One region of the Streptomyces sp. NPDC050433 genome, then DNA from elsewhere that is predicted to be linked to it. Evidence: riboswitches for the same ligand, from Rfam matches in the RefSeq annotation. Region 1 holds a riboswitch; the other holds the start of a gene.
The links. Region 1 has a riboswitch for S-adenosylmethionine ahead of thrC (threonine synthase). Riboswitches for the same ligand answer to the same signal wherever they lie in the genome.
Positions count from the first base shown of each region.

Region 2: another riboswitch for S-adenosylmethionine. It lies ahead of ACIBLA_RS31585 (aminotransferase class V-fold PLP-dependent enzyme); the one in region 1 lies ahead of thrC (threonine synthase).

Region 1 is NZ_JBITIB010000020.1:134,670-145,334, forward strand. It holds gene ACIBLA_RS24405 (trehalose-6-phosphate synthase) at 1-1,313, opposite strand, end outside; gene ACIBLA_RS24410 (hypothetical protein) at 1,382-1,525, opposite strand; gene ACIBLA_RS24415 (glucosyl-3-phosphoglycerate synthase) at 1,580-2,521, opposite strand; SAM riboswitch class I at 2,639-2,766, shown strand; gene thrC (threonine synthase) at 2,782-4,083, shown strand; gene ACIBLA_RS24425 (ubiquitin-like small modifier protein 1) at 4,124-4,399, shown strand; gene ACIBLA_RS24430 (cold-shock protein) at 4,779-4,982, shown strand; gene groL (chaperonin GroEL) at 5,291-6,916, shown strand; gene ACIBLA_RS24440 (Uma2 family endonuclease) at 7,001-7,579, opposite strand; gene ACIBLA_RS24445 (hypothetical protein) at 7,636-8,526, opposite strand; gene ACIBLA_RS24450 (erythromycin esterase family protein) at 8,771-10,099, opposite strand; gene ACIBLA_RS24455 (superoxide dismutase) at 10,237-10,665, shown strand, end outside.
Region 2 is NZ_JBITIB010000033.1:78,216-88,880, forward strand. It holds gene ACIBLA_RS31550 (hypothetical protein) at 1-1,222, opposite strand, end outside; gene ACIBLA_RS31555 (NlpC/P60 family protein) at 1,330-2,358, opposite strand; gene ACIBLA_RS31560 (NlpC/P60 family protein) at 2,604-3,629, opposite strand; gene ACIBLA_RS31565 (NYN domain-containing protein) at 3,968-5,329, opposite strand; gene ACIBLA_RS31570 (hypothetical protein) at 5,366-5,608, opposite strand; gene ACIBLA_RS31575 (rhomboid family intramembrane serine protease) at 5,752-6,462, shown strand; gene ACIBLA_RS31580 (Lrp/AsnC ligand binding domain-containing protein) at 6,459-6,740, shown strand; gene ACIBLA_RS31585 (aminotransferase class V-fold PLP-dependent enzyme) at 6,783-8,150, opposite strand; SAM riboswitch class IV at 8,505-8,622, opposite strand; gene trpD (anthranilate phosphoribosyltransferase) at 8,742-9,809, opposite strand; gene ACIBLA_RS31595 (cytochrome bc complex cytochrome b subunit) at 10,026-10,665, opposite strand, start outside.

The sequences.
Region 1 (10,665 bases):
GTCACGTCGTACGGGTTCACCACCAGCGCGTCCTCGCCCAGCTCCTCGTACGCGCCCGCCTCGCGCGACAGCACCAGCGCGCAGCCGCCCTCCGAGAGGATCGGGATCTCCTTCGCGACCAGGTTCATGCCGTCACGGATCGGGTTCACCAGCGCCACGTCCGCGAGGCGGTACGAGGCGAGCGAGCGCGCGAAGTCGTCCTTCACGTGCAGCACGACGGGCGTCCAACCGGGCGTGCCGTACGTGGAGTTGATCTCGTCGGCCACCTCCTGGACCCGCGCCGTGTAGTCGCGGTAGACCGCGAGGTCCTGCCGGGACGGATAGGCGAACGCCACATGGGTGACCCGCTCGCGCCACTCCGGCCGGTCGGTCAGCAGCTGCCGGTAGGCGAGCATCCCGCGCACGATGTTCTTCGACAGCTCCGTGCGGTCCACCCGCACGATCGCCATGCGGGGTGCCCCGTCGTGCTCGCCGATCTGCTCGCGCAGTTCGGCCAGCCGCTCGTCCACGTCGGGCCGGTGCGCGCGCTCCCGCAGGAAGTCCGCGTCGGCCCCCAGGCCGTGCACCCCGACGGCCGTGTTGCCCGCCCCGCCCAGCAGTTCCGTACAGCACGCGAGGAACGCGCCGGCCCAGCGGTGGGTCAGGAACGCGGCGCGGTCGGCGCCGAGGATGCCGCGCAGCAGCTGGCGCGCGATGTCGTCGGGCAGCAGCCGGAAGTAGTCGACCGGCGCCCACGGCGTGTGCGAGAAGTGCCCGATCCGCAGATCGGGGCGGAGCGCCCGGAGCATGCCGGGCACCAGCGCCAGGTGGTAGTCCTGGATCAGCACGGCCGCGCCGTCGGCCGCCTCGTCGGCCAGGGCCTCCGCGAAAGCGCGGTTGTACGTCTCGTACGACGCCCACTGGGCCCGGAACTCCGTGCCGAAGGCCGGCTCCAGCGGTGTCTGGTAGAGCAGGTGGTGGACGAACCAGAGCGTGGAGTTGGCGACGCCGTTGTACGCGTCCGCGTACACCTCCGGCGGGATGCCGAGCATCCTCACCCGCTGCCCGCCCGTGTCGGCGGTGTCGAGCCGCCCGCCCGTGCGCCGTACGGCCTCGCGGTCGCCGTCGCCGAGGGCGGCGCACACCCACACGGCGTTCGTGTCGGACCCGATGGCCGAGAGGCCGGAGACGAGTCCGCCGCCCCCGCGCCCGGCGGTCAGCGTGCCGTCGTCGCCGAGCTTGTACGAGACGGGGCCGCGGTTGGACGCGACAAGGACCTGGGCGGCTTGTGCGGCTTGCTCAGGGACCAACTCGGAGACGTTCTCGGAGACCATGAGGCGAAACCTAGCCCTTCGCGGAAACGCTCAAACGTACGGTTCAGGACGGCGTGGATCAGCGTGGCTCAGCCACGCCCCCGGCCACGCGCCGCAGCCACCGCCACCACCCCCGCACCGACGAGGGCGAGCGCCATACCGCCGAGGAGCCACAGCTGCTCCGGGTTCAGGGGGCTCACGGCCAGCACAGTCATCGCAGCGGTCGCAGTCATTGACATACCGGGCAATATAGGCAAATCGATACGTAAATCATACGAATGAAGCGGTCATGCCGCGCGCCGCGCCTCGTACTCCGCCATCTCCCGCATCGGAGGCCGCTCCTCCGTGTCCACCGCGTGCGTACGCGGCTCGAAGCCCCCCTCGCCCCGCTCGAACTGCGTCAGCGCCGGCCGCACCAGATGCCCCCGCGACAGCCGCAGCTGCGCCGTCCGGTAGATCGCCGCCGCCATCCGCCCCAGCGCCTGCCCGTCCTGGTGCCGGTGCCTGCGCACCCCGACGTCGACCTGGCCCAGCGCGTCCAGCCCCACCGTGTGCAGCGCGTCCACCAGCAGCCCCAGCTCCACCCCGTACCCCACCGGGAACGGCAGCCGCTCCAGCAGCGAGCGCCGTACCGCGTACTCACCACCCAGCGGCTGCACGAACCCCGCCAGCAGCGGCCAGTGCAGATTCAGCAGCGGACGTGCCACCAGCTCCGTCACCCGGCCGCCCTGCCCCGGCTCGTCGCCGAGCGGGCGGTCGTACATCGCCTTCACGAACTGCACCTGCGGCTCGGTCAGCAGCGGCCCCACGATCCCCGACACGAAATCCGCCGAGAAGTCCTTCAGATCCGCGTCCACGAAACAGACGATGTCGCCGCTCGTCACCAGCAGCGAGCGCCACAGCACCTCGCCCTTGCCCGGCACGGCCGGCAGCCTCGGCAGGATGTCGTCCCGGTGCACCACCCGCGCCCCGGCCGCCGCCGCGACCTCCCCTGTGCGGTCGGTGGAGCCCGAGTCGATCACCACCAGCTCGTCGACGAGCGGCGCCGGGCCCGCCATCAGTTCACGCCGGATCACCGACACGATCCGGCCGACCGTCGCCTCCTCGTTCAGGGCCGGGAGCACCACGCTGACCTGCGCGCACTTCTTGGCCGCGACCAGCGCGTCGACCGGCCGGTCGGCCGCCGACCAGGACCGCCGGGCCAGCCAGCGCTCCACCTCTTGCAGCACGTGATCTCCATCTCGCGGATCGGACGAGCCCTTCAACCGTCCGGTGGTTCGGTTACAGTCTTGAACAACGCGGATGACCGTCGCATGTCGGGGGTCCTCACGCTGACAATCGAATACCGCTCATCCAGAGGGGCAGAGGGAACGGCCCGTTGAAGCCCCGGCAACCCTCCCGCCGACCGCGAGGTCACGGTGGGGAAGGTGCCAATTCCGTCTTGCGGCGAGACGCGTCGCGAGGAAGATGAGGAAAGGGCCTCGCCTTCATGGCTGTGCAGACTGCTCAGAACACCACCGCCGATGCCGCCGTCGGCACCGTCGACCTCGGACCCGCCGCCGCCCTCTCGTGCCGCGAATGCGGGGAACGCTTCGAACTCGGCCCGATCTTCGCCTGTCAGAGCTGTTTCGGCCCGCTCGAAGTGGCCTACGACCTGCCGACGGGCGACCCCGAGGACCTGAAGAAGCGCATCGCCGCCGGCCCCGACAACATCTGGCGCTACGCCCCGCTGCTGCCCGTCCCCGCCGACGTGGCGTCGAAGCCGAACATCAACCCCGGCTTCACCAAGCTCGTCAAGGCCGACAACCTCGCCCGTGAACTGGGCGTCACCGGCGGCCTGTACGTGAAGGACGACTCCGGCAACCCGACGCACTCCTTCAAGGACCGCGTCGTCGCCATCGCCGTCGAGGCGGCCCGCGCCTTCGGCTTCACCACCCTCTCCTGCTCCTCCACCGGCAACCTCGCGGGCGCCGTCGGCGCCGCCGCCGCCCGCGCCGGCTTCCGCTCCTGCGTCTTCATCCCGCACGACCTGGAGCAGGGCAAGGTCGTCATGGCCGCGATCTACGGCGGCGAACTCGTCGGTATCGAGGGCAACTACGACGACGTGAACCGTTTCTGCTCCGAGCTGATCGGCGACCCGCTGGGTGAGGGCTGGGGCTTCGTCAACGTCAACCTCCGCCCGTACTACGGCGAGGGCTCCAAGACCCTCGCGTACGAGATCTGCGAACAGCTGGGCTGGGAGCTGCCCGACCAACTGGTCATCCCGGTCGCGTCGGGCTCGCAGCTGACGAAGATCGACAAGGGGCTGAAGGAGCTGATCGCGCTCGGCCTGGTCGAGGACAAGCCGTACAAGATCTTCGGCGCGCAGGCCGAGGGCTGTTCGCCGGTGTCGGTCGCCTTCAAGGCCGGCCACGACGTCGTACGGCCGCAGAAGCCGAACACGATCGCCAAGTCGCTGGCGATCGGCAACCCGGCCGACGGCCCGTACGTCCTGGACATCGCCCGCCGCACGGGCGGCGCCGTGGAGGACGTGAACGACGAGCAGGTCGTGGACGCGATCAAGCTGCTCGCGCGGACCGAGGGCATCTTCGCCGAGACGGCGGGCGGGGTGACCGTGGGGGTGACGCGCAAGCTGATCGAGGCGGGTCTGCTCGACCCCTCGCTCACCACGGTCGTGCTGAACACCGGTGACGGGCTCAAGACGCTGGACGCCGTCGCGCCGACGACCGGGCCGACCGCGACGATTCCGCCGAGCCTCGACGCGTTCCGCGCGGCGGGTCTGGCGCGTTGAGCAGCTCACCGACCCGCAACTTCCCGGAAGGCAGAAACCGATGAGCGTGAACGTCCGTATCCCCACCATCCTCCGTACGTACACCGACGGCAAGGCCGAGGTTCCGGCCGAGGGTGCGACCGTCTCCCAGGTCATCGAGTCCCTGGAGGCGAACCATCCGGGCATCGCCGCCCGCGTCCTGGACGACCAGGGCAAGCTGCGGCGGTTCGTCAACGTGTACGTGAACGACGACGACGTCCGCTTCGAGCAGGGACTGGAGACCGCCACGCCGGACGGCGCCGGCATCTCGATCATCCCGGCTGTCGCCGGCGGCTGAACGCGGCTCAGCACCACGCACAGTGAACGGCGTTGCCTCCTCCGCAAGAGAAGCGGAGGGGGTAATTCCATGAGGTTGAACGCGATACAGTCGGGGTAGCCCCGCCACCGCCCGCGCTCCGAATGTGCCTCGCGCATATGCGATCGCGACAAGATGCGGTCGAAGTGTCGACGTTGTTTGCGCGGTTCCTTGCGCTTTGCCCGGCCCGACTTGCCCTGGTCGCCCGGCAATTCACCCCTTTGCGTGTTCCGGCCTGCCCAGAATTCTCGTCCGATTGACCTGTTGCAGAGGGCAGTTGGGCAGATACATTCAGCCGCGGTCGACGCGTTCCGGCGCGAAGTGCGGTCCCGCGCAGGGGCCAGTAATAGGGGAGTTGGGCATGGCTCAGGGCACCGTCAAGTGGTTCAACGCGGAGAAGGGCTACGGCTTCATCGCGGTCGACGGTGGTGCGGATGTTTTCGTCCACTACAGCGCGATCCAGATGGACGGCTACCGCACCCTTGAAGAAGGTCAGCGAGTTGAGTTCGAGATCTCGCAGGGCCAGAAGGGTCCGCAGGCGGACATGGTCAAGCTCGCCGTCTGATCCCGGCGCGATCGGCCAGCGACGCACTCACACACGAGGGGTCCGTATCCCGGCAGGGGATACGGACCCCTCGTGCGTGCGCGTGGGTCCGCGCGTGGTCGTGGTTGCCCGGGAGCCGCTTGCACTCTCGGGGGTCGAGTGCTAATCATTGGCGTTAGCACTCTGCAGGTGAGAGTGACAACTTATGGACCGGGTCAGCGAGGTCCGGGAGTCTGTGGGGCAAGGAACCGCAAGGCTCTCAGGCCGTCCGTCGCGGGCGCGGGCACGGTCCGGAGAAATCCACCCCCTGTCCGGGAGGACCACTTCACATGGCCAAGATCATCGCGTTCGACGAGGAGGCACGGCGCGGTCTCGAGCGCGGGATGAACCAGCTCGCCGACGCCGTCAAGGTCACCCTTGGCCCCAAGGGCCGGAACGTCGTCCTCGAGAAGAAGTGGGGCGCCCCCACGATCACCAACGATGGTGTGTCCATCGCCAAGGAGATCGAGCTCGAGGACCCGTACGAGAAGATCGGCGCCGAGCTGGTCAAGGAAGTCGCCAAGAAGACGGACGACGTCGCCGGTGACGGTACGACCACCGCGACCGTCCTGGCCCAGGCCCTGGTCCGCGAGGGCCTGCGCAACGTGGCCGCCGGCGCCAACCCGATGGCCCTCAAGCGCGGTATCGAGAAGGCCATCGAGGCCGTCTCCGGTGCGCTTCTTGAGCAGGCCAAGGACGTGGAGACCAAGGAGCAGATCGCTTCGACGGCCTCCATCTCCGCCGCCGACACCCAGATCGGCGAGCTCATCGCCGAGGCGATGGACAAGGTCGGCAAGGAAGGCGTCATCACCGTCGAGGAGTCGCAGACCTTCGGTCTTGAGCTTGAGCTCACCGAGGGCATGCGCTTCGACAAGGGCTACATCTCGGCGTACTTCGCCACCGACATGGAGCGTATGGAGGCGTCGCTCGACGACCCGTACATCCTGATCGTCAACTCCAAGATCGGCAGCGTCAAGGACGTCCTGCCGCTCCTGGAGAAGGTCATCCAGTCGGGCAAGCCGCTGCTGATCATCGCCGAGGACGTCGAGGGCGAGGCGCTGTCCACCCTCGTCGTCAACAAGATCAAGGGCACCTTCAAGTCCGTCGCCGTCAAGGCTCCGGGCTTCGGTGACCGCCGCAAGGCGATGCTGAACGACATCGCCATCCTCACGGGCGGCACGGTCATCTCCGAGGAGGTCGGCCTCAAGCTGGAGAACGCCGGTCTCGACCTGCTGGGCCGCGCCCGCAAGGTCGTCATCACCAAGGACGAGACCACCATCGTCGACGGTGCCGGTGACAGCGAGCAGGTCGCCGGTCGCGTGAGCCAGATCCGCGCCGAGATCGAGAACTCGGACTCGGACTACGACCGCGAGAAGCTCCAGGAGCGCCTGGCGAAGCTGGCCGGCGGCGTGGCCGTCATCAAGGCCGGTGCCGCGACCGAGGTCGAGCTGAAGGAGCGCAAGCACCGCATCGAGGACGCGGTGCGCAACGCCAAGGCCGCCGTCGAGGAGGGCATCGTCGCCGGTGGTGGCGTGGCTCTGCTCCAGGCTTCCTCGGTGTTCGAGAAGCTGGAGCTGGACGGCGACGAGGCGACGGGCGCGGCTGCCGTCAAGCTCGCGCTGGAGGCCCCGCTCAAGCAGATCGCGGTCAACGCGGGGCTTGAGGGTGGCGTCATCGTCGAGAAGGTCCGCAACCTCAAGATCGGTCACGGCCTGAACGCCGCGACCGGCGAGTACGTGGACATGATCGCCGAGGGCATCATCGACCCCGCGAAGGTCACGCGCTCCGCCCTGCAGAACGCGGCGTCCATCGCGGCGCTGTTCCTCACCACCGAGGCCGTCATCGCGGACAAGCCGGAGAAGGCCGCGGCGGGCGGCGCGCCGGGCGGCATGCCGGGCGGTGACATGGACTTCTGATCAGCCTCTGGTTGATCGACGGTCCAGCACGGATTGACGAACCGAGGGCGGCACTCCCGAGAGGGGGTGCCGCCCTCGGGGCGTTCAACTGATGTAGTTCTTCAGCTCGTCGGTGTCGAGGGTGATGGCGACGGGGTCGGGGAGCGTGACGGTGGCGCCGAACGGGTGCGAGCGACGGGCCTTGTATGCGCCGTTTCGCGGTTCCGTGTAGACGACAAGCTCGTTGGAGTCGCGGTCGATGAGGAGGTAGACGGGGATGCCGGCTGCCGCGTAGCCGTCGCGCTTTTCCTTGCGGTCGCGGCTGTGGGTGTCGCCGTCGTACGAGGTCACTTCGGTGACCATGAGCACGCCGCCCGGATCGGACCACTCGCCGTGGTTGGCGAAGTGCCCGCGCGGCGCGAGGGCTCCATCAGGACGGGCTCGACCATTGCGGTACGTCTCGACCTTGAGCCCGCGCTCACGGTACAGCCGGAGTTCCGCCCTGGACTGCATGCATTGGTCGGCGACCCACATGATGATCTCGTCGTGAGCCCCGTCCGGCACGTGCTTGACCTCCAACTTTCCGTTGATGAATTCGAGCGTCACCGTCTCAGGGGTGTGGTGAGCGATCTGCTCGAACTCCTTGACGGACATCTGGGCGTCTTCAGTGCTGCTGGGGGTCATGGCGTCGCCTCCTCCCCTACATCGTGCCTTGCTTCTCGGACGGGTGGGTTGAAGGGTCATACCTGTGTCCTTTCGGGTGGGCGCAGTGCCGCCGCGCGGGCCTCGGCGGCCCAGGCGCGGACGTTCTGCGGGGGGAGCGGCGCGCGTGGCTGTGGGCGTACGGGGGTGGGCTCGCCGCGGCAGGGGGCGCATTCGCCGTTCGGGAGGGCTTCCGGGCGGCCGGGGGCACCACACCTCGCGCATTCGAGGATGCGCAGCGCCGGTTTCGGGAGGCGGACCGGTTCCGGCGGGAGCTTTGAGATCAGGCGGGCCCGCGTGAAGGCCGCCGGGCTGTGGACCGCGGGCGGCAGGCCCGATGCCAGGGCGTGCAGCACCTCCCGTTCCGTCGCCTCCCGCGCGAACCACTCCGCCGCCAGCGGCTCCAGCGCCGCGCAGTCGATCGCGGAGAGCGCGAGTACGGGCGCGGTGCGCCGCAGGGCCGCCAGCAGGATGTACGCGCGTGAGCGCGTCGGGCGCGGGGCCGGGTCGGCCGGTAACGACGGGATGTCGCCCGACGCGAACGCCGCCCACCACTCGTTGTCGCGGGGCGTACGGGAGAACCACGTACGCGTGACCCATCGCGGGCTCCCAGAGCCCCGTACGTGCTCGCGGCCGATCCGCAGATGGCCCGTGCGCCGCAGGCACCGGAGCGCGGTGCGGAGCGCGCACTGGCCGTACGGGAGGATCTGCGCCAGCGTTTTGACGGAGATGTCCGCGCCGTCAGGCAGCCGGTCGAGGTAGAGCGCGATGCCCGCCTCGCGGTCGGGCAGGTGCGCGAAGTCGCCGGGGGCGGCGGGCTGTTGGCCGGGGGTCGAACGCTTTCCGTAGCCGGGGTTCGCCGACGGGTGAGTGGTCGGCGGTGTCATGTGCGCGGTGCGCGCGGCAGCACTAAGCTGAGGTCCAGCCATTGGATCGCTTTCATTGGGTGTTCGATCTGATCGGTCAGGCCCTCGCTGGTGTTGGTAGCACCGCGGGGGCCGTTTTTTGTTCGCTATCCGGAACGCTAGACCGTCGACACGTCAAGTGGCAAGCCGGTCACGAAAAGTCATCACGCCTGGTATGCGGCTCAGTTGAGACGGGGTAGGTAGGAGGGACCTCCTCCCACTTCCTTATTGGAAAAGGGCTCGGAGCGCGGGACTTGAGCCTCGGGCCTTACGGTGCGATCGGGCGCGAGTCCGTCGAGACCGCCACGTACGCCACACCGTCGTACTCCTTCGACAGACGCACCGGCGAGACGCTCCGGCGGTAGACCCACCGCGTCACCAGCGCGCCGAACGTCCGCGTCTCGTGCGTCGCGTCGACCCACTCCCGTACGGCGCGCGGCGCGTCCTCGCCGCCGGCGTGGCGCAGGTCCAGCAGGTGGTCCGCCGGTGTGGCGGTGGCGAGTTGGGCCTCCACCGTGTTCGCGGGGGCGGGGCCGATGGGGTTGCCCTCGGCGATACGGCCCGTCAGACCGCCGACGCCGCTCCAGGGGCCCGGCCAGATGCGGTGGGCGCGGAAGGAGCCCTCGCCGAAGAGGAGGCCGAGGGCGTAGTACGCGTCGCCGTAGCGTTCGCGCAGGTGCCCGCCGAGGGACGCGGGCGCGGGCGCGGTCGTGGAGTCGGCCGAACGGCCCTTCGCGACATGGCCGTTGTGGCCCCAGAGCACCACCTTCGCGTCGGGGTGGTCCGCGTCGTCCAGGATGTCCCCGACCGCCTCCGCCATGTACCGGTCGCGCGCGGCGGAGACCGTCCGCTCCGGGTCGGGGTGCTGTCCGTTGCGGGTCACCAGATCGGCCGCCCGGACCAGGATCCGCGCGTGCCGCACCGCCACGGCCCCGGCCGGGGTGCCGGGCTCGTCGTAGTCGCGCACGTACTCCAGCAGGTTCACCGCTTCGTGCATCAACTTCTGCTGCGGGTCGGGCCGCGAGCCCGGATACGCGGTGGCGAGCACGCCGAGCTTCGAGTGCAGGGCGGGCAGCCGCTCCGGCGCCACGCTGGTGAGGAACGCTTCGAGCACCGCCAGCGAATCACCGGAGCGCTGCGGGTCGATGCCGACGAAACGGACCTGCTCGGCCTCCGGGCGCCCGTCGTTGTACGCGCGCATCCACTTGAGCATGTCCAGGACCTCTTCGGTCCGCCAGGTCCAGAACCCCAGCCCGGCCAGCACCTTCGCGGGGTCGCCGACACCTCCCCGTACGTACGCGTCGACGGCCGGCCCGGCGGACGCGCTCGCCTCCATCGCCAGCACCGTGAAACCCAGCTCGGTGACCAGGTACTCCAGCAGCCGGTGCTTGAGCTGGAAGAACTCACGTGTGCCGTGCGTGGACTCGCCGAGCCCCACGACCCGTACGCCGTCGAGGACCTTCCCGAGCGGCTGGAGGTCGGTGGTGGGCGCGCCGGCGGTCAGGCCGCCGCTCAGGGGTACGGCGTTCGCCGACAGCCACGCCGTCACCTCGTCGGACGCCTCGCCGGACACGGTCTCCCGATCATTCGCTGACATGCCGCCGAGGCTACAGCCGGGCCGGAGCCGATTCCCGCTCGGGGAACTCGGCGGCCGGTGCGGCGCGTTACGTGCGCATAGCGCACCGGAGTTGTCCCTGTCCCCAGGCACCCCCGAAGCCCCGGAGGCTCGACGTCATGTCTCTGACACCTTCTCTGCCCTCACGCCGCGCCCTGCTCGGTGGTGCGGTAGCGGCAACGTTCGCGCTCGGTACGGGCACCGCACGCGCTCGCACCTCCTGGCCCGCCGACTTCCCGCTGCCCAACGGCTTCCGCCCCGAGGGCATCGCCATCGGCAGCGGCCCGTACGCCTACATGGGCTCCCTCGCGGACGGTTCGATCCGCCGTGCCGACCTGCGCACCGGCGAGGGCCGGACCGTCCTGGCGGGCGCGACCGGCGGCGCCGCCACCGGTCTGAAGCTCGACCGCGACGGGCTGCTCTACATCTCGGGCGGCGTGAGCGGCTCCATCCGGGTGCTCGACACCCGTACGAACCGGCTCACCGCCACGTATCAACCGACCACCACCGGATTCGTCAACGACGTGATCCTGTACGGCGACCGGGCC
Region 2 (10,665 bases), on a different contig from region 1:
CGTCCGGCGTCACCGACAGCACCTCGTTCATCGCGTCCTCCACGGCCCCCTCGCGCCGCTCGTGCTCCCCCACCGCCCGGTAGAAGTCCGTCAGCTTCCGCTCGCCCCAGCGCTCCGCGATCAGCTCGCACGCCAGGCGCCCGCCCTCGTACGCGCGCGCCAGTTCGTCCGCCTCCGCGTCGAAGGCGAAGTCACCGTCCTCGGGGAGCGCGGCGGGCATCTCGCCCCGGCGCAGCGACCGTTCGAGTTCCGGCGCCGCCTGCCCGCCCGCGCGGTCGGCGTCCCGATAGGCGACCCAGTCGGAGAAGCCCTCCGACAGCCACATCGGGGTGGCCCCGGAGGTGTCCGCCCGCGTCGCCACGTGGGTGGTCTCGTGGGTGAGGATCACCCGGCGCCCGAAGTCGCCGAGGACGCCGTACGCGTCGGGGTTGACGATCACCCGGTCCGCCGGCGAGGAGCCCTCCCGCCGGGTCTCGGCGGTCGTGACGGCGGCGATGCCCCGGTAGCTCCCCACCGACGCCCCCAGCAGACCGGCCATCGACTCCACCGACTCGGGCACCAGCACCACGACCCGGCCCGACCAGCTGCCCGGCCACGCCTCGTCGACGGCGGGCACCGCCCGGTCGGCGGCGGCGGCGATCTCGCGCAGCCGGGCGTTGTCCTGACCGACGCCGAGGATCAGGCTGCGCCTGCCGTGGACGACGTCGACGGCACCCTGCTGCCAGAGCAGCTGCGCGTCGCCCTCGCCGGGCCGGTCGGCGCTCACGTACCAGTGCCCGTCCCGTTCGGTCAGCTCCAGCGTGCGCGCCGAGATGACGGGCGCCGTGTCGTAACCCGCCATCCTGTAGCGCAGCTCGGCCCGCGCCGTCGCGCGTGTGCCGGAGCGGTCGACGTCCCGCAGCGTGTACTCCCAGGACCGCACGGGCACGTCGGTGAGATTGCGGTACGTCCGCCGTTCGGCGGCCAGCAGTTCACCGGCCGCGGGGTCGACGGCGGCCAGATAGCCGCCCTCGTCGCGGTCGATCAGGGCGTCGGCCCGGCGGTCCAGGGTCCGCTGGATGGCGCCGGTGGCGGCGTCGGTCCCGGTGGGCGCGGAACAGCCCGAGGCGACCAGCAGACACCCGAGCAGCGCGACCGCCGCACGGCGGCGCACCCCGTGGCGGCGGGTCGTACGGATGCGACCCGCCGCAGGTCTCCGAGTCGTCCGTCCCTGACCTGTCACCCTGCCGATCGTACGGGGCGCCGCGAGAACGAATTCCGACGAGCGCGCGCGACGGGGCTCGGGCGCTCGGGACGGGCCGGGGCTGGGGACGTCCCGTCCGGCCCGGCTCAGACGCGGGTGACCGACGAGACCGGCATCATGCCGACCGGGTCGTAGCGGACCGAGGCGCCGGGGTACGGCGCGTGCACCACCTGGCCGTTGCCCATGTACATCCCGATGTGGCTGGCGTCGTCGCGGTAGGCGACCAGATCGCCGGGTCTCGCCTGGGAGAGCGGCACCTGCTGTCCCGCGTACCGCTGCGCCTGCGACGTACGCGGCAGGGAGACCCCGGCCTGCGCGTACGCCCACTGGGTCAGGCCCGAACAGTCGAACCCCGAGGGACCGTTGGCGCCCCACACGTAGGGCATGCCGACGACGCCGCGGGCCGCGCGGGCCGCCGCCGCGGCGCGCGCGGAGGCGGGCGCCTCCCCGTCGGCCGACAGCGGGCCGCCGTCACGTCCGGAGCGCGAGGCCCGGTCGGTGTCCCGCTCCTCGTCGGGCAGCGAGTTCAACAGCCGCCGCGCCGCGGCGAGCTTGCCCTCGACGGTGCGCTTGTGGCGGGCGACGGCGGCCCGGCTGCGCTCCAGTGCGGCGAGGTCCCTGGTGGCGTCGGCGCGCTGCCGCCCCAGCTTGCGCTGGGCCTGCCCGAGTTCGCGCAGGGCCACGGCCTGGCGGTCGCTCAGCCGGTCGAGCGCCTCGGCCCTGCCGAGATAGCTGTCCGGGTCGGAGGAGAGCAGCAGCGCGAGCGACGGGTCGAGCCCGCCGGAGCGGTACTGGGCACCGGCGATCGAACCGAGCGCACCCCGCATCCGGTTGACCCGCTCCTGGCCCCTGGCCACGCTGTCCTGCACCCGGTCCACCCGCGCGCGCAGCACACCGGCCCGCTCGTCCGCCTCGTTGAACCGCTCGGTGGCCTTCTCGGCCTCCTCGTACAGCCGGTCGACGGCCGACCGGGTCGCCTCGGTCATGTCGCGCGGGTCCGCGCCCGCCGGAGCGGTCCCGAGGGCAGCCGCTGCCGTGACGGCGGCGGCGGACAGGACCGTGACCCGCGTGGTCCGGCTGTGGCCGGGGTGTGAGGAACGACGATGGGACACCACAGGAAGCCGCACTTCCTTCCGCTGGACGCGACCGCGCAGCCCCTGCCGCCCGACGGGCGGAAACATGGCCGGGAGCTGCGGCGCAGCAGACAGTAACCGTGCGGACACAAAGTGACCAAAGGCCGCGCCGGGCACAGACAGTGATGCCCCGCCGGAGACCACAGGTCACCGGCGGGGCGTGCGTCAGCGGGAGTAACCGGAGTTCGCCCGAACGGGCGGTCGCGGTCGTGTCAGGTGCGGTCGTGTCAGACCCGGACGCCGAACTGGAAGCTGCCGGCCCACTCCATGGATTCGTACCGCACCACGGTGCCCGGCTTCGGCGCGTGGATCACCTGGCCGTTGCCCACGTACAGCGCGACGTGGCTCAGCCCGCTGAAGAACACCAGGTCGCCGGGGGCGAGTTCGCCGCGGCCTATCTTCACGCCGTCGTTGACCTGGGTGTACGTGGTCCTGGTGAGGGTCACGCCCGCCTGGGCGTAGGCCCACTGCGTCAGCCCGGAGCAGTCGTAGGAGTTGGGGCCCTCGGCACCGGAGATGTACGGCTTGCCCAGCTGCGTCTTGGCGGCGGCCAGCGCGGCGGCGGCGCGGCCCGAAGAGGCCGTCTCGTTGCCGAGGTTGACGCGCTCGTTGCCACGGGCGGCGCGCTCCGCGTCCTCCTGCTGTATCTGCGCCCGCTCCTCGGCGGTCAGCGTGTTGAGGAGTTTGTTCGCGGCGTTGAGCTTGGTCTGGACGGCCTTCTTCTTCTTCGCCAGCTCCGTACGCGTGTCGGCGAGGTCCTTCAGCTTGAGGGTCGCCTCCTGCCGCTGCTGCGCGAGGATCCGCTGCTTGGCCTGGATCTTCTCCAGCGCGCTGACCTGCTTGCCGCCCATCTGGTCCAGCACGGAGGCCTTGTCCAGATAGTCGTCCGGGTCGGCGGAGAGGAACAGCTGGAGAGCCGGGTCGATCCCGCCGGAGCGGTACTGGGCACTGGCCATCGAACCGAGGCCGGTACGCAGCTCGTTGAGCTCCTCCTGGCCGCGCGCGACCTTGTCCTGGATCGCCTCGACCTGCTTTTCGAGCTTCTTTTCCTTCTCCTGCGCGCCGCTGTGCTTCTCCGTCGCGGCTTCGGCCTCGTGGTAGAGCTTGTCGACCTTCTCCTTGACGTCTTCCTTCGACGGCTTCGGAGCGGCCTGCGCCGCCTGGGACGTCAGGGCGACGGCCGCGGCTGCGGTCGCGGAGAGCACGGTCACGCGGGCGCGGCTCGGCTGCTTGGGACGACGGTGGGACGCCACGAAGGCGAGCTCCTTCTTCCTCAAACCGCCTACCGGGTACAGGGAGCGGATCCCCGGCTCCATGAGGCTCAGCTTTCCCGGCGAGGCCGGGAATCCGGTCCGACCGGACTGAACTACACGAATTCGGCGGTTCCTTCGCCGCCACCCCGGATGGGTGATCAACCGCGCGAAGGTTCGAGGCCTGACCCTAGTGACCTTCTCGTGATCAGTTCAAATCCTGAAGGGAAAAAATTTGGGCGTGGAGTGGTTTCTTCACATACATCGCACAGACAGTGACGAACAATTGACGCTGTGATGTGACATGAGGTGACCAAATGCCGCATTGGCCACAGGAGTTACTAGACGCGCGAAAGCCGCTTCAGCAGCAAGGCGGACGCGACGGGTCTCGCGCCGGCCCGCGCCACCCCGTCGGCGACCTCACGGTCGGTGGAGACGACCACCACCGGACGCCCCGGCGGCTCCGCACGGACCAGTTGACGGATCAACTCGTCAGCCGTCACACCCGGTTTAGAGAACAGCACCCGCACCCCGCGCGGCGGCGCGAGCAGCACGGGGGCGGCCAGTTCGGCGCCGTCGAAGACACATGTCATCTCGGCGCCGGACTGCGCCGCGAGCATCGCGAGCCCGCCGAGCAGCCGCAGCCGCTGCTTCTCCAACGGCATCGTGGGATAGCCGGTCTTGGTGACGTTGTAGCCGTCCACGACCAGATGCGCCTGCGGCAGCGCCAGCAACTGGTCCAGAAGCGCCGGGTCCATGTCGGACAGCGCACGGGCCGCGACGTCCTTGGGAGACATTCGGCCGGGCTCCACGGCGTCGACCAGATCGGCGGGGCGCGCGGCGACCGGCGGCAGCGCCAGCTCACGCCGCAGCCCCTGCGCCGACTCCAGCACGGTGTCCAGCAGCAGCCGCAGCCGCATGTCCTCCACCGAGCGCCCCTCGCGCGCGGCGCGGCGCCCGGCCTCCACCGCCGACTCCGCCTCCGCGAGCCGGGCCTTGAGCCGCCGCGACTCGCTCTCCGCGGCCGACAACTGGGCCGCGGCCTCCGCGCGGGCCGTCTCGGTCTCGGCAGCCGTACGGCGCAGGGCGGCCTCGCCGCGCTTCACATCACTCAGGGCGCTGCGCAGTTTGCGGTGCGTGGCCTCGGCCTCCCGGCGGGCGGCGTCCAGCTCCGTACGCAGCCGCTCCGTCTCGCTCCTGGTCGAGGCGCGGGCCTGCGCCAGCTCCTCGCGCAGCCGCTCCAGCTCGCGGCGGTTCTCCTCGTCGACGCGCTCGGCGTCGGCGCGCTGGACCTCCTCGCCCGCGGCGGCCACCAGCTTCACCCAGCCGACCGGGCGCAGGACATAGGCCGCCGCCGCCACGTCGACGGGGTCGGCGGCCGGGGGCGGTGACCCCGACTCGACGGCGGCGGACAGCTCGGGGTCCGCCTGGGCGAACCGCTCGCCGATCCGCTGCCGGAACACCGGGTCGCTCTCCAGGGCCGCCGCCATCGCGTTGCCCGCGAACCGGGCCCGCCGGGTCGGTGTGAAGCGCGCGTACTGTCGTAGCTGGGCGGGCAGTTCGTTGACGGTCAGACCGCCGAAGGCGTCCGAGACCAGCGCCACGACCCGGCGGCGCACTCCCTCGGGCAGCGGCCTGTCGAGCGCCTCGGCGTCGCCGCCGGCCGCCCCGGCCGGCTCAGCGCCACTTGCGGGCTGCTCCACGATCCGTCACCCCACTACGCCTTTCGGGCGACTCCCTCAGGAGCCGGCGCCCGGCCTGTCAACCAGTTCGATCTGATCCACCGCGTTGCACCAGCGGCAGCGGACGGACTCGATGGTCTCACTGACCACGTCGCGCTCCTCGACCTTCGACTCCCCGGCCAGGTCCAGATGGACGTACTCCACCACCTTGGACGAGCGCGTCACGTCGAACCGGGTGAGATTGCCGCACAGCGTGCAGCGCCACCGGGTGGCGTCGGTCGGCAGGGGAACCGTCGTCATCGTGCCGTCGCTTTCGTCGAGTCTCGTCGAGCCCTGATGTCCTGAAGTCGCACGCGCGCGCCGTAACCCTACGGCCTCCCGCCCACCCCGTGTCGCGGCGAGGCGGTCTGTACCTGTCTGTCCGCGTACGGGATGATCCGTGGATGATCAATTGGCGCGCGGCGGCCGGAGCGCCGGTGGTGACCTACGGTCTGATCGGTCTGTGCGCTCTGGCCTTCCTGACCGGTCCGCTCTCGGGGTTCAACCCCGCGTACGGAACGGGCGACACGCTGCTTTCCGCGCAGAGCGCGTACTTCGAACGCTGGGGGGTGATCCCCGACCAGCTGACGCGCGGCGACTCCCACGCTCTGCTCACCCCTCTCACCGCGCTGTTCATCCACGGCAGCTGGCTCCATCTGCTGGGCAACCTGCTCTTCCTCTATGTCTTCGGGGCGATGGCCGAGGAACGGATGGGGCGGGTGCGGTTCACCCTCTTCTATCTCGTCTGCGGCTATCTCGCCCTGCTCGCCTTCGCCGTGGCGAACGCGGACTCGGGCCAGACCCTGGTGGGGGCGTCGGGCGCGATCTCGGGTGTGCTCGGCGCCTTCCTCTGTCTCTTTCCCCGCGCGCGCGTCACCAGCCTTTTTCCGTTCCTTTTCTTCCTGCCACTGCGCTTCCCCGCCTGGATCGTCCTGATCTTCTGGTTCGTCCTGCAGTGGCTGGCGGCCCGCGACGCCGAGCCGGGCCCCGGCGTCGCGTATCTGGCGCATCTGGTGGGCTTCGCCCTCGGCTTCGTCGCCGCCTGGGGGCTGTTCCGGCGTACGGCTAGAGTGAAGCCCCGTTCAGCGGCCACCGAGGGAGAACGTCAACCGTGATCACCGCGATCGTGCTCATCAAGACCAGCGTCGACCGGATCCCCGAGATCGCCGAGTCGATCGCGGCGCTGGAGAACGTCAGCGAGGTCTTCTCCGTCACCGGCACCTACGACCTGATCGCCATGGTGCGGGTCGCCAAGCACGACGACCTGGCGGACGTCATCCCCGGCAGCATCAGCAAGATCCCCGGCGTCGAGGCGACGGACACGCACGTGGCGTTCCGTACGTACTCCCAGCACGACCTGGAAGCCGCCTTCGCGATCGGCCTCGACGCCTAGGGCCTGTCTTGTGGATCAGGCCCTAGGGTCTGTCGCCCGCTTTCAGCCGCGGTCCGGGACGCAACGGCCGTCCTCGGTGCGGTAGTTCCAGCGCGCCCCGTCCCGGACGAGTTCCTTGACCGCGCCGGTGAACCGCTCCACGTGCTCGTCCGGCGTGCCCGCGCCGAAGCTGACCCGGATCGCGTTGAGCGACTTCTCACCGGGACCGGCGTCGGGCGCGCCGCACTCCCCCGGATCCCCGGCGTCGCCGCCGAGGAGGGTCCGCACCAGCGGGTGGGCGCAGAAGAGTCCGTCCCGTACGCCGATGCCGTACTCCGCGGAGAGCGCGGCGGCGAAGTGCGAGCTGTTCCAGCCGTCCACGACGAAGGAGATGACGCCCACGCGGGGGGCGTCGTCGCCGAACAGCGACAGCACCCGCACCTCGGGCACCTCCGCCAGCCCCTCGCGCACCCGCGCCACCAGTTCCCGCTCCCGCTCGACGAGCCGGTCGAAGCCCGCGTCGGTGAGCGCCCGGCAGGCGGAGGCGATCGCGTACACCCCGATGACGTTCGGCGAACCGGCCTCGTGCCGGGCCTCGGTGGTGTGCCACTCGACGTCCACACCGCCGTCGCCCCGGCGCGCGACCTTGCGGCTGGCGCCACCACCGGCGAGATACGGCTCCGACTCCCGCAGCCAGTCGGCGCGACCCGCGAGCACACCGGAGCCGAACGGCGCGTAGAGCTTGTGCCCGGAGAAGGCCACCCAGTCCACGTCCAGCTCCGCGATGTCCACGGGGTGGTGCGGGGCGAGTTGCGCGGCGTCGAGCACGACGCGGGCGCCGTGGGCGTGCGCGGCGGCGGCCAGTTCGCGTACCGGCCACAGCTCGCCCGTGACGTTGGACGCGCCGGTCACGCACACCAGGGCGGGCCCCTTCGGGTCGCGTCCGGCGAGGGCGCGCTCCAGCGTGGCGACGGCCTCGGCGGGGGTGCGCGGCGCGTTCAGGTAGCTGACGCGGGCGTCGCGCCAGGGCAGCAGCGACGCGTGGTGCTCGGTCTCGAAGACGTAGACCTCGCAGCCGGGGGGCAGCGCGGCGGCCAGCAGGTTGAGCGAGTCGGTGGTGGACCGGGTGAAGACGACCTGGTCGTCCTCGCGACAGCCGAGGAATCCGGCGACGGTACGGCGGCTGTTCTCGAAGAGGTCGGTGGAGAGCTGCGAGAGATACCCGGCGCCGCGGTGGACGCTGCCGTAGTACGGGGCGTAGGCGGCGACGTCGTCCCAGACCCGCTGGAGGGCGGGGGCGCTGGCCGCGTAGTCCAGGGCGGCGTAGGTGACTTCGCCGCCGGTGACGAGGGGGACGGTGACATCGCGTCCGAGGACGGGCAGCGGCTGGTCGGTGGTGGTGTGCGTGAGGGCGTCGGTGGGTGCGGACATGGCGGTATCTCCCGGCAGGACGAGGCGGAAACGGCATCAGGACCCGGCAGCCGGGCGCGTCGTCGTGACGGCGAGAGCCGTGACGGCGCGGGACGCTGCGGGGGTGTCGCTCACTGACGAGGGCCGGCCCTGTGCCCCGGCGCGGTGAGTGCCGGGAACGGGCTCGGGGTCGGTCCGCGAAGGGATGTCGTCCGCCCATGGGGCGCGGCTGACGGCGGCTGGTGCGTGCCAGACGTCGTGAGCCGGACAGGACTTCACGGACCCGCCCGTGGCCCTATCGCATTCGCTTGCTCACGAGACTGCTCCCTTGAGGACCAGGACCCCAGGGATGACGACATCCGAACGATGTCCAGGGGTCCGCGCTTGCCGCAGACCTCGCTGCCTACGGCCTGGTCTTCACCCGGGGCACCCCGCCACGGACGGAGGGTTGCCGGACAGCGGGCCGGGGCCGTAGTCGCTGTCACTCATGACCTGGGGGGAGATTACCCCACCGCTGCGCGACGGCCCAGCGGCCGTCCGCGATACGGGACGCGCCACCCGGCCGCCGGGCGTGGCCGAGCACCGGCCCCCCCCTGAGCCGCCGGACAGGGCCTACGCGTTGCTCGCGGTCACCCAGCGCTCCAGCGTCCGCCTCGCCGCGCCCGAGTCCACCGCCTTCGCCGCCCGTTCGACTCCCGCCGCGAGCTGGTCGTTCAACGTGCCGTCGGCCGGCTCCAGCGCCACCAGTGCCGCCGCCGCGTTCAGCAGCACCGCGTCCCGTACGGGGCCGGTCTCGCCGGCCAGCAGCCGGCGCGCGACGTCCGCGTTGTACGACGCGTCCGCGCCGCGCAGGGCCTCGACCGGGACCAGCTCCAGGCCGATGTCCCTGGGGTCGAAGGTCTGCTCCGTGACCCGGCCGTCCCGAACCACCCATACGTGTGAAGTGGCCGTCGTGGTCAGCTCGTCCAGGCCGTCGTCGCCGCGGAAGACCAGCGAGGAGTTGCCCCGCTCGGCGAGCACACCGGCCACGATCGGCGCCATCCGGATGTCCGCCACGCCGACCGCCTGGGCACGGACCCGCGCCGGGTTGGTGAGCGGCCCCAGGATGTTGAACGTTGTCTGCGCGCCCAGCTCCTTGCGGGCCTTGGCCGCGTACCGCAGCGCCGGGTGGAACTTCACCGCGAAACAGAAGGTGATGCCCGCCTCCTCGGCGACCTCCACGACCCGCCGCGGCGTCAGTTCCAGATTGACGCCCAGCTTCTCCAGCACGTCGGACGCGCCGCTCGCCGACGACGACGCGCGGCTGCCGTGCTTGACGACCTTGCCGCCCGCCCCGGCCACCACGATCGCGGCCATCGTGGAGATGTTGACGGTCTTGGCGAGGTCGCCGCCGGTGCCGACGACGTCGACGGTGGCGCCGGGCACCTCGATGGTGTTGGCGTGCTCGTACATGGCGCGTACGAGACCCGTGACCTCGTCCACGGTCTCGCCCTTGGCGCGCAGCGCGACGGCGAAGCCCGCGATCTGCACGTCGGTGGCCTCGGCGCTCATGATGCGGTTCATGGCCCAGGCGGTGTCGCCGGCGTCGAGGTCCTGGCCGCGCAGCAGCGAGTTCAGTACACCCGGCCAGGAACGCGCCGCCAGGGTGTCGCCTCCGGCCGGTGTGACAGCGCTGCTCATGCTCGCTCCAGGAAGTCTGTGGACGGGTGCACGGCCGTCTGGCCCGTGCTGCCGGGCGTCAGCCTATCGGCGTCGGCCGCGTTCCCGGACCCGCCGCCCGAACTGCGGACAGCCGGATTGCCCGAGCCGTACACAAACGGAGCCCTGAACACACGAAGACCCCGGCCCGGTCCCCTCGAAGGGACCGGGCCGGGGCCCGACGCGTACGGCGGACGATCAGTGGTGGCCGTGGCCGCTCGTGATCTCCTTGTACTCCTCGGCCGTCGGCTTGGGGATCTGGCTTCCCTCGCCGTAGTAGCCCTTGCTCAGCTTGACCCGCAGCTTCTCCACCGGCGAGGTCTTGCGCACGACACCGTTCTCGTCGACCGTCGGGCCGATCTCGGCCGGCTTGTACTGCTCGTGCGCGGTGAGCGAGTGCAGCGCCGACTGGTCGAGCGGCTCGTGGACCTCGATGAACTCACCGTGCGGCAGCCGCTTGATGAGACCGGACTCCCGCCCGTGCAGCACCTTCTCGGCATCGCGGCGCTGAAGTCCCAGACAGATCCGCTTGGTGACGACGAACGCGACGACCGGCCCGACGAAGAACGCGATCCTGATGAACCAGGTGATCGTGTTGATCGACAGATGGAAGTGGGTGGCCCAGATGTCGTTTCCGCCGCCGATGAGCAGGATGAAGTACAGGGTCAGCCATGCCACACCGAACGCGGTCCGGGTCGGGACGTTGCGCGGGCGGTCCAGGATGTGGTGCTCGCGCTTGTCGCCGGTGACCCAGGACTCGATGAACGGGTAGACCGCGAGGACCACCAGGACCAGCGGGAAGATCATCAGCGGGATGAACACGCCCAGCACGAGCGTA